One region of the Roseomonas sp. F4 genome, then DNA from elsewhere that is predicted to be linked to it. Evidence: predicted binding sites of a transcription regulator. Region 1 holds the regulator's gene; the other holds the start of a gene.
What was found. Region 1 encodes HrcA, which represses chaperone genes, less so after heat shock. Its sites were predicted from a motif close to GTTNGCACTCNCNNNNNGNGAGTGCNAAC; they were not measured.
Positions count from the first base shown of each region.

Region 2: groES (co-chaperone GroES) is a predicted target of HrcA. The motif match lies at 3,553-3,581, and genes of this name have one in related genera.

Region 1 covers NZ_JBSSHK010000006.1:369,281-376,388, reverse strand. The annotation lists gene ACVFYP_RS24780 (Smr/MutS family protein) at 1-507, opposite strand, end outside; gene ACVFYP_RS24775 (LutC/YkgG family protein) at 665-1,432, opposite strand; gene ACVFYP_RS24770 (hypothetical protein) at 1,429-1,656, opposite strand; gene ACVFYP_RS24765 (LutB/LldF family L-lactate oxidation iron-sulfur protein) at 1,653-3,083, opposite strand; gene hrcA (heat-inducible transcriptional repressor HrcA) at 3,159-4,229, opposite strand; gene ACVFYP_RS24755 (hypothetical protein) at 4,549-4,758, shown strand; gene ACVFYP_RS24750 (lysozyme family protein) at 4,790-5,425, shown strand; gene ACVFYP_RS24745 (GlsB/YeaQ/YmgE family stress response membrane protein) at 5,528-5,779, shown strand; gene ACVFYP_RS24740 (SDR family oxidoreductase) at 5,866-6,921, shown strand; gene gshB (glutathione synthase) at 6,934-7,108, opposite strand, start outside.
Region 2 covers NZ_JBSSHK010000001.1:573,988-581,095, forward strand. The annotation lists gene ACVFYP_RS02705 (glycosyltransferase family 2 protein) at 1-575, shown strand, start outside; gene ACVFYP_RS02710 (TVP38/TMEM64 family protein) at 578-1,255, shown strand; gene ubiM (5-demethoxyubiquinol-8 5-hydroxylase UbiM) at 1,314-2,507, shown strand; gene ACVFYP_RS02720 (hypothetical protein) at 2,559-3,074, shown strand; gene ACVFYP_RS02725 (usg protein) at 3,082-3,366, opposite strand; gene groES (co-chaperone GroES) at 3,660-3,947, shown strand; gene groL (chaperonin GroEL) at 4,029-5,675, shown strand; gene ACVFYP_RS02740 (cold-shock protein) at 5,985-6,188, shown strand; gene ACVFYP_RS02745 (hypothetical protein) at 6,259-6,783, opposite strand; gene ACVFYP_RS02750 (threonine dehydratase) at 6,859-7,108, shown strand, end outside.

The DNA.
Region 1 (7,108 bases):
GTTCACGGCGCCGGAATTGGTCGGGTGCGGATGCGCGGCGCCCAGCACCAGCGGCCGCAGGTCCGGCGCGTTCAGCCAATGCGGCAATTCGCGTTGCAGGATGCCGCCCTCCGGCTGCGGGCCCTTGCCGGTCACCACGGTGACGGTGCGGATGCCCTCCGCCGCCGCGCGATGCAGGAAGGCCCGGAACACCAGATGCGCCTCCGCCACCCGGCGCCCATGCAGGTCCAGCGTCCGTTCCGCCCGCATGTCGCCGCGGCGCAAGGCCTGCCAGCGCTTGCGGTCCAGCCCGCCCGGTACCTCCCCCACCCGGATTTCGGGCGGCGGGGCGGGGCGTGCCGGCTTGGGCGGGGGGGCGATGGCCAGCTGGGCGGGCGGCGCGGCGACCGGCACCGGCGCGGCTTCGGGCGGTGCCGGCGGGCGCTGGTGCCCGAACAGCGGCTTGATCTCCGCGGTGAAGGCGCGCCACAGCGCGAGATCGGCCTGATGCAGCCGCTTTTCGCGCATGTCAGCCGGCTGGAATGCTGACGCATTCCAGCCCCTTCAGTCGCCAGGCGGCTGCATCCGTGGCCTTGGCTTCGCGGCAAAAGCCGCGGGCCGCATCCGCGGCCTCAGCCCGCCTGAAGGGCGGCGGGCTGCATGTATCGCCGGCCTCGTGCATGTCTCAATCGCCCGGTGCGGCGGGCGCGCCCGGCTGGGTAGTGGCTTCCGGCCGCGCTTCGGCGGGGCTTTCCATGCGCGGCGCCGGCTCATCCTCCACCAGCAGGATATGCAGGCGGCGCGGGCCATGCGCGCCCAGTTCCAGCGTCTGCTCGATATCGGCGGAGCGGGAGGGGCCGGTGACGAACATGATGTTGCGCGGCATGAAGCCGCCGGTCAGCGCATCCGCCGGCCCGGCGCGCAGCCGGTCCCACACCTCCTCATAGGCGCCCACGATGTCAGAGGCGCGCAGCACCGCGATCTCGGTATCCGGCAGCAGGTTCAGCGTGGTCGGGCGGGTGGGGTCGGAGGGCAGGACCAGCGTGCCGGTCTCCGCCACGCCGGACCAGGCATGTTGCAGGGACACCGCATCGCCTTCCCGCGCCCGCCGCGCCTCCCGCTCCAGCATCGGGCGGCTCGACCAGTCGATGCCCAGCAGGTCCGGATGCGGCGCCATCACCAGGCGGGCCGGCAGGTTTTGGGCCGCCAGGTAATCCGCCACGGCGGCGGGGATGGCGGCGTGGTCGGGCACACGCTCGACCGTGCCGAATTCCTTTTCGACGTTGCGGATGAACAGCGCGATCTGCTCGGCGCGCGGCAGGCGCGACCGGGCCGGGATCAGGTGGCGCGGATGCGTCGCGATGCGGCCGGCCAGCATCGCCTGCTGGTCGGCGGGCAGCGGCCCGCGTTTCAGGCCACGGCGGATGCCGCCCAGGATCGCTTCCTTGCTCATCGCTGATCCTCCGCCATGGCGTCGCGCACCGCCTGTTCCAGCTTGGCCAGCGACTCCTCGATCCGGTCCAGATCCTCGTTCAGCCGCGCCGCCGGGGTGTCGGCATCGATGCGGGCGTAGATTTCCTCCAGCGTCCCGGTCGGCCGCGGGCCGATGCGGCTGGGGGAGCGCTGGTCCGGAAAGCGGTAGCCGTGGATGCGCTCGGCCTCGTCATTCTGGCTCATCGGCGCGTCCTCTTCTGCGCCTTGTAGCGGGCCATGAAGGTGCCGCCCGGCTCCGGCACCGGCAGGTCGCGCCCCGTCGTCCAGCCGCCGGCCAGCGGCAGGGAGGTGAAGGCGCCCTTGCCCCGGCCAAGCAGCGACAGCGCGCCGATGCCGAGCTTCGTCGCCATCCGATAGGCCGTCGGCCGCTTGGCGAACCAGGCCCAGATGCCGAGGCCGGTGCGGACGGATTGCGGCGACAGATGCCGCTCGAACTCCCGTTCCCGCCAATGGCGCATCAGTTTTGGCAGGGGGATCTTCACCGGGCAGACGCTTTCGCATTTGCCGCAGAAGGTCGACGCATTGGGCAGATTGCCGGCCTTGTCGATGCCGATCAGGGTCGGCGTCAGCACGGAGCCCATCGGGCCGGGATAGACCCAGCCATAGGCATGGCCGCCGGTCACGCCATAGACCGGGCAGTGGTTCATGCAGGCGGCGCAGCGGATGCAGCGCAGCATTTCCTGGAAGTCGGTGCCGATCATGTTCGACCGACCGTTGTCGATCAGCACCACATGATAGTCCTCCGGCCCATCCAGGTCTGGTTCGCGCCGGATGCCGGTGGAGAAGGTGGTGTAGACCGAGAAATCCTGGCCCGTGGCGGACCGTGCCAGCAGCCGCAGCAGGCTGGTCGCATCCTCCAGCGTCGGCACGACCTTTTCGATGCTGGCCAGCACAATGTGCGTCTTGGGCAGCGTCTGCGTCAGGTCGCCATTGCCCTCATTGGTGACGATGACGTTGCTGCCGGTCTCCGCGATCAGGAAGTTGGCGCCGGTGATGCCGACATCGGCCGCGAGGAAGCGCGACCGCAGTTTGGTGCGGGCTTCGGCCATGATGTCGCTGCGCTCGTGGAACACGCGGTCCTTCGGCAGCTCCGTGTGGATTTCGCGAAACGTCTTTTCCCAGTCTTCGCGATTGAGATGGAAGGCCGGGCCGATGATGTGGCTCGGCGGTTCCTTGCGAATCTGCAAAATGTATTCGCCGAGGTCGGTTTCGACCGGCTCGATGCCATGGGCTTCGAGGTGCTCGTTGATGCCGAGCTCCTCCGAGATCATCGACTTGCCCTTGGTGACCGTGCGCGCGCCCTTGTCGCGGCAGATCTTCAGGACCGCCGCGCGGGCCTCATCCGCCGTCGAGCACCAATGGACGGTGCCGCCCGCCTTCTCCACCTGAGCGGCATAGGCCTCCAGGTAGAAATCCAGGTTGGCGAGCGTGTGGTTCTTGATGTCGCGGCCGATCTCCCGCAGCCGCTCGAATTCCGGCAGGGCTGCGACGGCGGCGGCGCGCTTGGCGTGGGACGTGCCCTTGCTGCGGTCGAGCGCCTTTTGCAGCCCGGCATCGGCCAAAGCGCGGGTGGCATTCGCCTTGAAGGCGGGGGAGGTGATGTGGACCACGGGCGCTCTCCTGCTTCCTGCTGATATAGCGCGGAAAGCCGGCCCGTGCAGCCTTGGCCAGTGCTGGACCGCCGCTTATCCCAGCAGCCGCCCGATCACCCGCGCCGTGTAGTCCACCACCGGGATGATCCGCCCGTAATTGATCCGCGTCGGCCCGATCACCCCGATCGCCCCCACGATTTGCTCCGCCCCATTCCGGAAAGGCGAGACCACCATCGACAGGCCGGTGCTGTCGAACAGGCCGCTTTCCGCGCCGATGAAGATCTGCACACCCTCCCCACGCTGGGCGAGGTCGAGCAGGCGCAGCATGGTTTCCTGCGCTTCCAGCCGTTCGAACAGGGCCTGGATTTCCTGCACGCGCTGGGCGTGGTCCAGGTTTTGCCCAAGGTTCTGCAACAGTTTGGCCTGGCCGCGCAGGATCAGCGATCCGCCGGCGCCGCCGGCCCAGGTGCCCAGCCCGGCCTCGATCACCTGGTTGGTCAGGGCATCCAGCGCGGTGCGGTTGCTGGCGATTTCCTCCGCCACCGTGCCGCGCGTTTCCTCCAGCGTGCGGCCGGAAAGGCGGGCATTCAGGTAGTTGCTGGCCTGTTGCAGGGCGGAAGGCGGCAGGCCGAGCGGCACCTCGATGACGCGGTTTTCCACCTGGCCATCGGCCGTCACCAGCACCACCAGCGCCCGGCCGGTGCCGAGCGCCACGAATTCGATATGCCGCACGGGGGCTTCCCGCTTCGGCGCCACCACCAGCCCGGCCGCCCCGGCCAGGCCCGACAGCATCTGGCTGGCCTCGCCCAGGGTTTCCTGAAGCGAGCGCCCGCCGGCGGCGCAGCGGGCGGTGATAGCGTCCCGCTCCTCCTCCGGCAGGGCGCCGAATTGCAGCAGGCCATCGACGAACAGGCGCAGCCCGCGCTCCGTCGGCAGGCGCCCGGCGGAGGTATGGGGGGCAAAGAGAAGCCCGGCATCTTCCAGATCCGCCATCACATTGCGAATGGTGGCGGGCGACAGGGCCTGGGGCAGGCGGCGCGACAGGGTGCGGGACCCCACCGGCTCCCCGGTCTGGACGTAGGTTTCGACCAATTCGCGGAAAATCGCCGCGCTGCGGTCATCCAGGCCCGGCGGCAGCGGGATGGAGGTGGCGGAGTGGCTCATGGCGGGCGCCCCGGTGGGGCGGGGTGGCCTGGTGATCGGACCCATCGTGGGCGTTTTCCAAACCGTGAACATTCAAAGACCAAAGCTAGGGGCCGCCCGGTGGCCGGGTCAACCTTGCGTTGCCAGAAGGTCATGTCGCTGGGGCGCAACCGCAAGCCCAGGCCTGCGGCAAGGTTTCGACACAGTTGTGCCATGCGATGGTTACGACCCCTGGCCTAGCCTGACACCGGATCGGATACAGGAGTGGTCAAATGCCGAAGCAGGAGGCGACGGGGCTCTGGGCCGTGCTGCGGAATGTCTGGCTCAAGGGTGGCCAGGCGTGACGGCGGTGTTCACCGCGGCGTCCCTTCTGCTGGCCGGGGGTGCGGGGCTGCTGTCATCCCTGCTGGTGGCGCCGGTGCGCGGCGTGCTGCGCATGGCGGCGCTGCTGGTCGCCTCCGCCGCCGCGGTCGGGCTCGGGCTTCTGCTGCTGGCGGGGCCGCCGGAGCTGGACGTTTTGTTGACCGCGACGCGGACCGCCTTCGCTTGACGCCAGCCGCGCGGCGCGGGCAGGTGGGCGCATGCCGCGCCTCTGGATCCTTGCCGCGCTGCTTCTGGCCTGGCCCCTGACCGCCGCGGCGCAGGAGGAGGACCCCTGGACCGCCTGCACCCGCGCCATCGCGGCGGCGGAAGCGCGCAGCGGGATTCCGGACGGGCTGTTGCTGGCCATCGCCCGGGTGGAAAGCAGCCGCGCCCGCCCCGGCGGCGGCGCCGCCCCCTGGCCCTTCGCCCTGAATGCCGGCGGCGAGAGCCTGTTTCCCGAAACGGCGGCGGAAGCAGTGGCGCGGGTGGAAGCGCTGCGTGAGTCCGGGCGGCCTTCCATCGATGTCGGCTGCATGCAGATCAACCTGGCCTGGCACCCCGAGGCCTTCGACCGGCTGGAAGACGCCTTCCACCCCCCGACCAACGTCGCCTATGCGGTGCGCTTCCTGCGCGAGCTGCGCGGCCGCACCGGCGGATGGGCGGAGGCCGTGGCCCAGTACCATTCCATGGAGCCGGGGCGGGGCCTCGCCTATCACACACGGGTGCGGGTGGCGCAGGGGGCCGCGGCGCTGCCGCCGCGCGCGGTGGCGGGGCTCTGCGCGCCGGGGCTGCGGGCGCGGCTGGTGATCCCGCCCGGTGCCGGGGCAAGGCCGCGGCTGATCTGCCGCAGGTAGATTTATGTCACGGCGCGCAGGGAAAGAGTGCGGCGCAACATCGGCCTGGGGAACCCGGGATGATTCCCGCGCTTAGGGGCGCATCACGCGGAGGCGAGGGCTATGGGTTTCATCTGGACGATCATCATCGGCTTCCTGGCCGGCGCATTGGCGAAATTCCTCATGCCGGGGCGCGACCCCGGCGGCTTCATCATCACCATCCTGCTCGGCATTCTCGGTGCCCTGGTGGCGACCTGGCTGGGCCAGGCGATCGGCTGGTACAGGGCCGGAGAGGGCGCGGGCTTCATCGGCGCGGTGGTCGGCGCCGTGATCGTGCTGGCGGTGTACCGGGCGGTTGCCGGCCGGCGCGCCTGAGCCGACCAACGACTTTGGGTTGAAGGGGGTCCATCCGGTGGGATGGACCCCTTTTCGTTTTGGACCGCGGCACAAAGGATCAGCACATGGCCGGAACAGCTTTGGTCGTCGGAACCAGCGGCATCGTGGGCAGCGCGATGGCCGCGCTGCTGGCGCGGGAGGATTGGCAGGTTCTTGGACTGGCGCGCCGCCCCCCGGCGCAGCCGGGCGTCACCCCGATTGCCGGGGATTTGCAGGACCCCGAAGGGCTCGCGCAGGCGCTAGCAGGGGTGAAGCCGGACGCCGTCTTCATCGCCACCTGGTCCCGCCAAGCCAATGAGGCGGAGAACATCCGGGTGAATGGCGGCATGGTTCGCAACCTGCTGGCCGCGCTGCGCCCCGCCGGCAGCCTGCGCCATGCGGCGCTGGTGACCGGCCTGAAGCACTACCTCGGCCCCTTCGAGGCCTATGGCCAGGGCGCCCTGCCGCAGACGCCGTTTCGCGAGGAACAGGGGCGGCTCGATGTGCAGAATTTTTACTACGCGCAGGAGGATGAGCTGTTCGCCGCCGCCGCCCGCGACGGTTTCGGCTGGAGCGTGCATCGTCCGCACACCATCATCGGCAAGGCCGTGGGCAATGCGATGAACATGGGCACCACGCTGGCCGCCTATGCCACGCTGTGCCGGGAGACGGGGCGGCCCTTCCGCTTCCCCGGCTCCGCCATGCAGTGGAACGGCCTGACCGACATGACCGATGCGAGGCTGCTGGCGCGCCACATGCTGTGGGCCACGGAGACCCCGGCGGCGCGGGACCAGGCCTTCAACGTGGTGAATGGCGATGTCTTCCGCTGGAGCTGGGGCCGCATCGCCGGCTGGTTTGGCCTCGACCCGGCCCCCTTCGACGGCACGGTGCAGCCGCTGGAGGTCCAGATGGCCGGCGACGCCCCGACCTGGCGCGCGATCGCGGCGCGGGAGGGGCTGGTGGAGCCTGACCTGTCTCGCCTGGCCTCCGCCTGGCACACGGACGCCGATCTCGGCCGCCCGATCGAGGTGGTGACCGACATGGGCAAAAGCCGCCGGCTGGGCTTCACCGCCTACCAGCCCACCGACGACGCCTTCTTCGACCTGTTCGCGCAGCTGCGCGCGGACCGGCTGATTCCGTAGAGGACTGGGGCTTTAGCGCGAAACCTTCGCCTCGATCGCGTCCCACAGGGCGCGTTCCAGGTGGACGCCGTCGAAGCGGGCGATCTCCTGCAAGCCGGTGGGGGAGGTGACGTTGATCTCGGTCAGATAGCCGCCGATCACGTCGATGCCCACAAAGATCATGCCGCGGGCCTTCAACTCCGGCCCG
Region 2 (7,108 bases), on a different contig from region 1:
CGGAAGCGGCCTCGCTTTATCCGGTGGTGGTGCTGCGCCATGCGCGGTCCTGCGGCCAGTCGGCCGGCGTGGTCAGCGGCGTGCTGGCGGCGCGGGCTGAATGGATCGCGACCCTGGATGGCGATGGCCAGAACGACCCGGCGGATATCCCGGCACTCTGGGCCCGCGCCCAGGGGCAGGCGGATCTGCTGGTGGCCGGGCATCGGACCAAGCGCAAGGACAGCGGCGTGAAGCGGGTGACCAGCCGCTGGGCCAATGCCATCCGCGCCCGGCTGCTGGGCGATGCGACGCCCGATACCGGCTGTGGGCTGAAGGTGTTTCCGCGCGCCCTATTCCTGGACCTGCCGCGTTTCGACCATATGCACCGCTACCTGCCGGCCCTGGTGCTGCGGGCCGGCGGGCGGGTGGTGAGTGAGCCGGTGAACCACCGGCCGCGCACCCGCGGGCAGTCCAATTACGGCACGCTGGACCGGCTGCTGGTCAGCATTTCGGACATGCTGGGTGTGATCTGGCTGCAGCGCCGCTGGAAGCGGCCGCGGGCGGAGCGTGTGACGCCCGCGCCGCCGCTGGGCTGAGCATGCCGCCAAGCTGGCGCTCGATCGCCAAACTGCTGCTGCTGGCCGCCGGGCTGCTGGCGGCCGGCGCCCTGCTGCGGCAGATGGGTGGCGTGCCAGGCACCGGCTGGATCGATCGGGAAATCCGCGGTGAGGGCCTCTGGGGCGAATTGATCTTCGTGCTGGCGGGCGCCGCGCTGACGGCCGCCGGCGTGCCGCGGCAGAGCATCGCCTTTCTCGGCGGCTACGGCTTCGGCGCGTTGCTGGGCACGGCCTTGGGCCTGCTGGCGCAATTGCTGGGCTGCGCCGCCACCTATTACTGGGCGCGGCTGCTGGGCCGGGGCTGGGCGGAGCGGCGGATGGCCGGGCGCTTCGGCCATCGGCTGCGGCCGCTGCGCGACACGCTGCGGGCGCAGCCCTTCGCCGCCACCCTGGCGCTGCGGCTGCTGCCGGTGGGGAACAACCTGGCGCTGAACCTTCTGGGCGGCATGGCTGGGCTGGCGGCGGGGCCGTTCCTGGCCGGCTCCGCCCTGGGCTACCTGCCGCAGACGGTGGTCTTCGCCCTGCTCGGCAAGGGCATCCGGGTGGAGGGCGCCTGGCAGCTCGGGCTGGCGGCGGCGCTGCTGGCGGTGTCCTTCGGCCTCGGCCTCTGGCTGCTGCGGCGGCACCGGGCGGCTCGGGCGCTGGATGACGAAAGCTGACCCGCGACTTGCGCCGCATCAAGGACGACCCAGCTCGCCTGGGGTGAAAGGAGGCGTCATGGACACGGATGTCGCCATTATCGGGGCTGGCCCCGCCGGGCTTGCGCTGGCCTGTTCGCTCGCCGGCAGCGGGCTGCGCGTGACGCTGCTGGAACGCGCGCCGGAAGCTGCCATCGCCGAACCCGCCTTCGATGGGCGAGAGATCGCCCTGACCCACCGGTCCCAGGCCATTCTGCGCGATCTGGGCGCCTGGATGCGCATACCTGCTGCCGGGACGGCGCCGCTGCGGGAAGCGAAGGTGCTGAACGGCGCGAATCCGCTGACCTTGCGCTTCGCGCCGGGGCGGGCAGGGGAGCCGCTCGGCCGGCTGGTGCCGAACCATCTGATCCGCCGCGCCCTGTTCGAGACGGCCGCCACCACCGAGGCGCGGCTGGTCGCCGGGCGGGCCGTCACCGGTCTGTCGCTGGCGGCGCAGGGCGCCACGGTGACGCTGGAGGGCGGGGAGGCCGTGACGGCGCGGCTGGTGGTCGCGGCGGATTCGCGCTTCTCGGAAGCGCGGCGCCTGGCCGGGATCGGCGCGGCGATGCTGGATTTCGGGCGGACCATGATCGTCGCGCGGGTGGCGCATGACCTGCCGCATGGGGGCGTGGCCACCGAGTGGTTCGGCCATGGCCAGACCATCGCCATGCTGCCGCTCACCGGGGCGATGTCCTCCGTCGTGCTGACCCTGCCGCCGGCGGAGGCGCGGGCCGCCATGGCGATGACGCCGGAGGCGTTCGGCGCGGAGGTGACGCGGCGCTATGCGGCGCGGCTCGGCACCATGGAGCTGGCGGGCACACGGCATGCCTATCCGCTGGTCGCAGCCTATGCCCATCGCTTCGCCGGCCGGCGCTTCGCGCTGCTGGGGGATGCTGCGGTGGGGATGCATCCGGTGACGGCGCATGGCTTCAATTTTGGCCTGTCGGGGGCCGAGACGCTGGCCCGGGAGATCCGCCGCGCCGAGGATCCCGGGGCCGTCCCGGCGCTGTTCCGCTACGCCGCGGCGCATCGGGGAGCGACGCTGCCGCTGTTCCTGGCGACCAATGCGGTGGCGCGGCTGTATTCGGATGATCGCGCACCGGCGCGGCTGGCGCGGGCCGCCTTGATCGGTGCCGGGGCGGCGCTGGCCCCGGTGCGGCGGGCGATTGTGGGCCGGCTGATGGATGCGGGTCATGCGCCGCCGGATACGCGCGGGTCTGAAACGGTTTCTTGATTATTTTCCTATTCTCTGCCACTGTGCCGCCCTGTCGCAGGGAGGTGCGCCATGGCGGATGCAGTCTGGACGGTCCAAGGCTTCGCACAGAAGGTGATCGACCCCGCTTTGGCGGCGATCGCGCTCGATGATCCGGAGGCGACGACGGCTGCGCGGCAATTGCTGCTCGGCACCGCCTTGCAGGAAAGCGGGCTGAAGCATCTGCGGCAATTGGCCAATAGGGATGGCACGCGCGGCCCAGCCGTCGGCTACTTCCAGATGGAGCCCACAACCCATGACGATATCTGGGTGAATTTTCTCGACTTCCGCAAGGCGCTGGCGGCCAGGGCGCGAGCCGTCGCCGGGCTGGCCAGCGGTCACCCGAAGGCCGAGCTGATGGTTGAGAACCATATCTACGCCGCGGTGATGGCCAGGCTGCGCTATCGCCGCGCGCCGGGCAAATTGCCGGCGGCTGGCGATGTGAAGGCGATGGGTGCCTATTGGAAGGCGCATTACAACACGCCGCTCGGCAAGGGCCTGGCCAGCGAATTCGAGGCGAAACTGACCAAGGCCCTGCCGGAGCTGTAGCGCCCGCTCAGTGCAGGATGAACTGACCCCCCGCATAGCGCAGCTCCGCCGGGCGGGTGAGGGCGGAGGAGGCGACGCGGACGGAATGCAGCGGGCCTTCGATCTCCCGCTGCCAGAAGGCGAGGAACCGGCCGAGCGCGGGGAAGCTCGGCGCCAGGTCGTGCTTCTGCCAGATGAAGCTCTGCAACAGGCCGGGATGGTCCGGCATGTGGTACAGGATCTCGGCGGTGGTCAGGTGCCAATCGGGGAGGGTGGCGAGACGGGCGAAGCGTTCCAGGCCTTCGAGCTGCATCGTGCTCCTTCCTGACCCTGTGGGGTCAATCCTTGCGCGACATGCCGGGCGATCCTCGCCAGGCACCGTCAGCTTGCCACGAAGGGGTTAAGGAAGCGCAAGAAAAACCTTCACAATCAATTCGTTAGCACTCGCAATCCGAGAGTGCTGCCGAGACTTGACGAAGAAAGATGACTGGCCTACATCGCTGGCACTCCTCTGGGGGGAGTGCTAACGGACGCCGAGATCGGGTTCGCTGGCCGCTGTTATCTCCGGAAGAGCTTGCCAATCACTGGAAGCGACAGGAGAAGTCCATGGGCTTTCGTCCACTGCATGACCGCGTTCTCGTCCGCCGCCTCGCGGCTGAAGAGAAGAGCAAGGGCGGCATCATCATTCCCGACACTGCCAAGGAAAAGCCGCAGGAAGGCGAAGTCGTCTCCGTCGGCTCCGGCACGCTGAACGACAAGGGCGAGCTCCGCGCGCTCGACGTGAAGGCCGGCGACAAGATCCTGTTCGGCAAGTGGTCCGGTACGGAAGTGAAGCTCGATGGTGAGGAGCTCCTCATCATGAAGGAGTCCGACATCATGGGCATCCTGGCCTGATGACGGCTGGCGACGCGGCCTGACCGCGGCGCCGCCATCCGGGACCGCACCGCTCCTCAACATCGACAAGGATTTAGACACATGGCTGCCAAGGACGTGAAGTTCGGCGCCTCTGCGCGCGAGAAGATGATTCGTGGCGTGGACATTCTGGCCGACGCCGTGAAGGTGACGCTGGGCCCGAAGGGCCGCAACGTCGTGATCGACAAGAGCTTCGGCGCACCGCGGATCACCAAGGACGGCGTCACCGTCGCCAAGGAGATCGAGCTGGCCGACAAGTTCGAGAACATGGGCGCGCAGATGGTGCGCGAAGTGGCCTCGAAGACCAACGACACGGCCGGCGACGGCACGACGACCGCGACCGTTCTGGCGCAGGCGATCGTCCGTGAGGGTGCCAAGGCTGTGGCCGCCGGCATGAACCCGATGGATCTGAAGCGCGGCATCGACAAGGCCGTGACCCAGATCGTCGCCGAGCTGGAAGCCAAGACGAAGAAGATCACCACCTCCGCCGAAGTGGCGCAGGTCGGGACGCTCTCCGCCAATGGCGAGAACGAGATCGGCGAGATGATCGCCAAGGCGATGGAGAAGGTTGGCAACGAGGGTGTCATCACCGTCGAGGAAGCCAAGTCCATCCAGACCGAACTCGACGTCGTCGAGGGCATGCAGTTCGATCGCGGCTACGTCTCCCCGTACTTCATCACGAATGCGGAGAAGATGATCGCGGAGATGGAGAACCCCTACCTCCTCATCTTCGAGAAGAAGCTCTCCCAGCTCCAGCCGATGCTGCCGCTGCTCGAGGCCGTTGTTCAGTCCGGTCGTCCGCTGGTGATCGTGGCCGAGGACGTCGAGGGCGAGGCGCTCGCGACCCTGGTCGTGAACAAGCTGCGTGGTGGCCTGAAGATCGCCGCCGTCAAGGCGCCGGGCTTCGGTGATCGCCGCAAGGCGATGCTGGAAGACATCGCGATCCTGACCGGTGGCCAGGTGATTTCCGAGGATCTCGGCATCAAGCTCGAGAACGTGACCCTCGCCATGCTCGGCCGCGCCAAGCTGGTGAAGATCGAGAAGGAAAACACCACGATCGTCGACGGCGCCGGCGAGAAGACCGAGATCCAGGGCCGCTGCGAGCAGATCAAGGCGCAGATCGAGGAGACCACCTCGGACTACGACCGTGAGAAGCTGCAGGAGCGTCTGGCCAAGCTGGCCGGTGGCGTCGCCGTCATCCGCGTCGGCGGCTCGACCGAGGTCGAGGTGAAGGAGCGCAAGGATCGCGTCGACGACGCGCTGCATGCGACCCGCGCCGCGGTTCAGGAAGGCATCGTGCCGGGCGGCGGCACCGCGCTGCTGCGCGCCAGCACCAACCTGCACACGCTGAAGGGTTCCAACAGCGACGAGCAGGTCGGCATCGAGATCGTTCGCCGCGCCATCCAGGCGCCGCTGAAGCAGATCGCCGAGAACGCCGGCAAGGATGGCGCCGTGGTTGCGGGCGAAGTGCTCCGCAGCGACGTCTACACCTACGGCTACGACGCCCAGAAGGACGAGTACAAGGACCTGGTGGACGCCGGCATCATCGACCCGACCAAGGTCGTGCGCACGGCGCTGCAGGATGCGGCCTCCGTCGCGTCCCTGCTGATCACCACCGAAGCCATGGTGGCCGAGCGTCCCGCGAAGTCGGCTCCGGCCGGCGGTGGCGGCGGCGGCATGGGCGGCATGGGCGGCGACATGGACTTCTGATCGCGGCCGGCAGCCGGGTAACCGGCTGCCACCTCGGACAGAATTTGCCGAAAGAAGGAGGCGGACCGTCCGGTCCGCCTCTTTTTTTGTTACGACCGCAACAAATCTGACATCGCCGTGACCGGCCTCCGGCGGCTTTGACTTGCCCCAGTGGGGGTGCGCATCCTGCAACGGTCATTGCGTATCGGCTTGCCTCGTCGTGCCTCCCCGGCTCCGTCCAGGGTGCCTCCAGGTTCCGCCGCCGCCGCATGGCGCCCCGCCCGGGCGATCGGCGCTTGGGCGAGCTAGTCCAGGGAGGAACCAGTTCGCATGGCGACTGGCACCGTAAAATGGTTCAACGCGACGAAGGGCTTCGGCTTTATCGTCCCGCAGGATGGCGGCAAGGATGTGTTCGTCCACATCACGGCCGTCCAGAAGGCGGGCCTTCAGGGCCTCAATGAGGGCCAGAAGGTCTCCTACGAAGTGGCGATGGAGCGCGGCAAGGCGGCTGCCATCAATCTCCGGCCGCTGTAATCAACGGGTTGAGGCGGGCGGCTGATGCCGCCCGCCTTCCGCCGCCCCGGTTTTCAGCGGGGCGCCCTTATCAGTCCTCGTCGATGATGATGTTGATGGCTCCGGCTTCCCGCAGGGCGGCCTCCGCCGCGTGGCGCGTCGCTTCATCGGGCGCGCGAAGGCCAATCAGCGGGGCATCGCTGGGCGGAAGCCGGGCACCTTCCTGCTGGTCTTCCGTCACCGCGCCGGCCACGGCCTCTCCGGCCAGGCCCGCGCCTGCACCGGCCGCAGCCGCGGCGGCCACGGCCGGCAGAAGGGCGCCACCGCTGGCGATCACCAGCCCCGCCGCGCCCATCGCCGTTGCCGCCATGGACATCCCCACGCCGAGCTGACGGCGGTTGCGAAGGTCGGCTTCCTCCGGGTTTTCATCCGGTGGGCTCACCGGGCGGTCGGTGTCGGTCGTCGGTGTCTGTCGCTTCGCGCCATCGGCCTTGAGATGGGCGATGGCGGCATCGCGCGCGGCGTCACTGGCGAACTCGCCCCAGACCACCGGCACGCCCTTGGCGCTTTCGCTGCTCTCGCCGGTCCACTGGCTGCTGTTGACGGTGATGGCCATGGCGGCCTCCTCCACTATGCTGTTCATCGAGAGGAACGCGGCGGCGCGCCGATGTTTCCAAAAGGAGGATGTTGCGTGTTCGACCTGCCTGGGCTGGAGGCCGCCGCGAGACTGGTTCACGCGGTATTCCCCGCGACCCCCCAATATGCCTGGCCCTTGTTGGCGGCACGAACCGGCGCCGAAGTCTGGGTGAAGCACGAAAATCACACGCCGACCGGCGCCTTCAAGGTGCGCGGCGGGCTGGTCTTCATGGAGCGGTTGAAGCGGGAACGGTCGGAGACCCCCGGCATCATCTCCGCCACGCGGGGCAATCATGGCCAGTCTC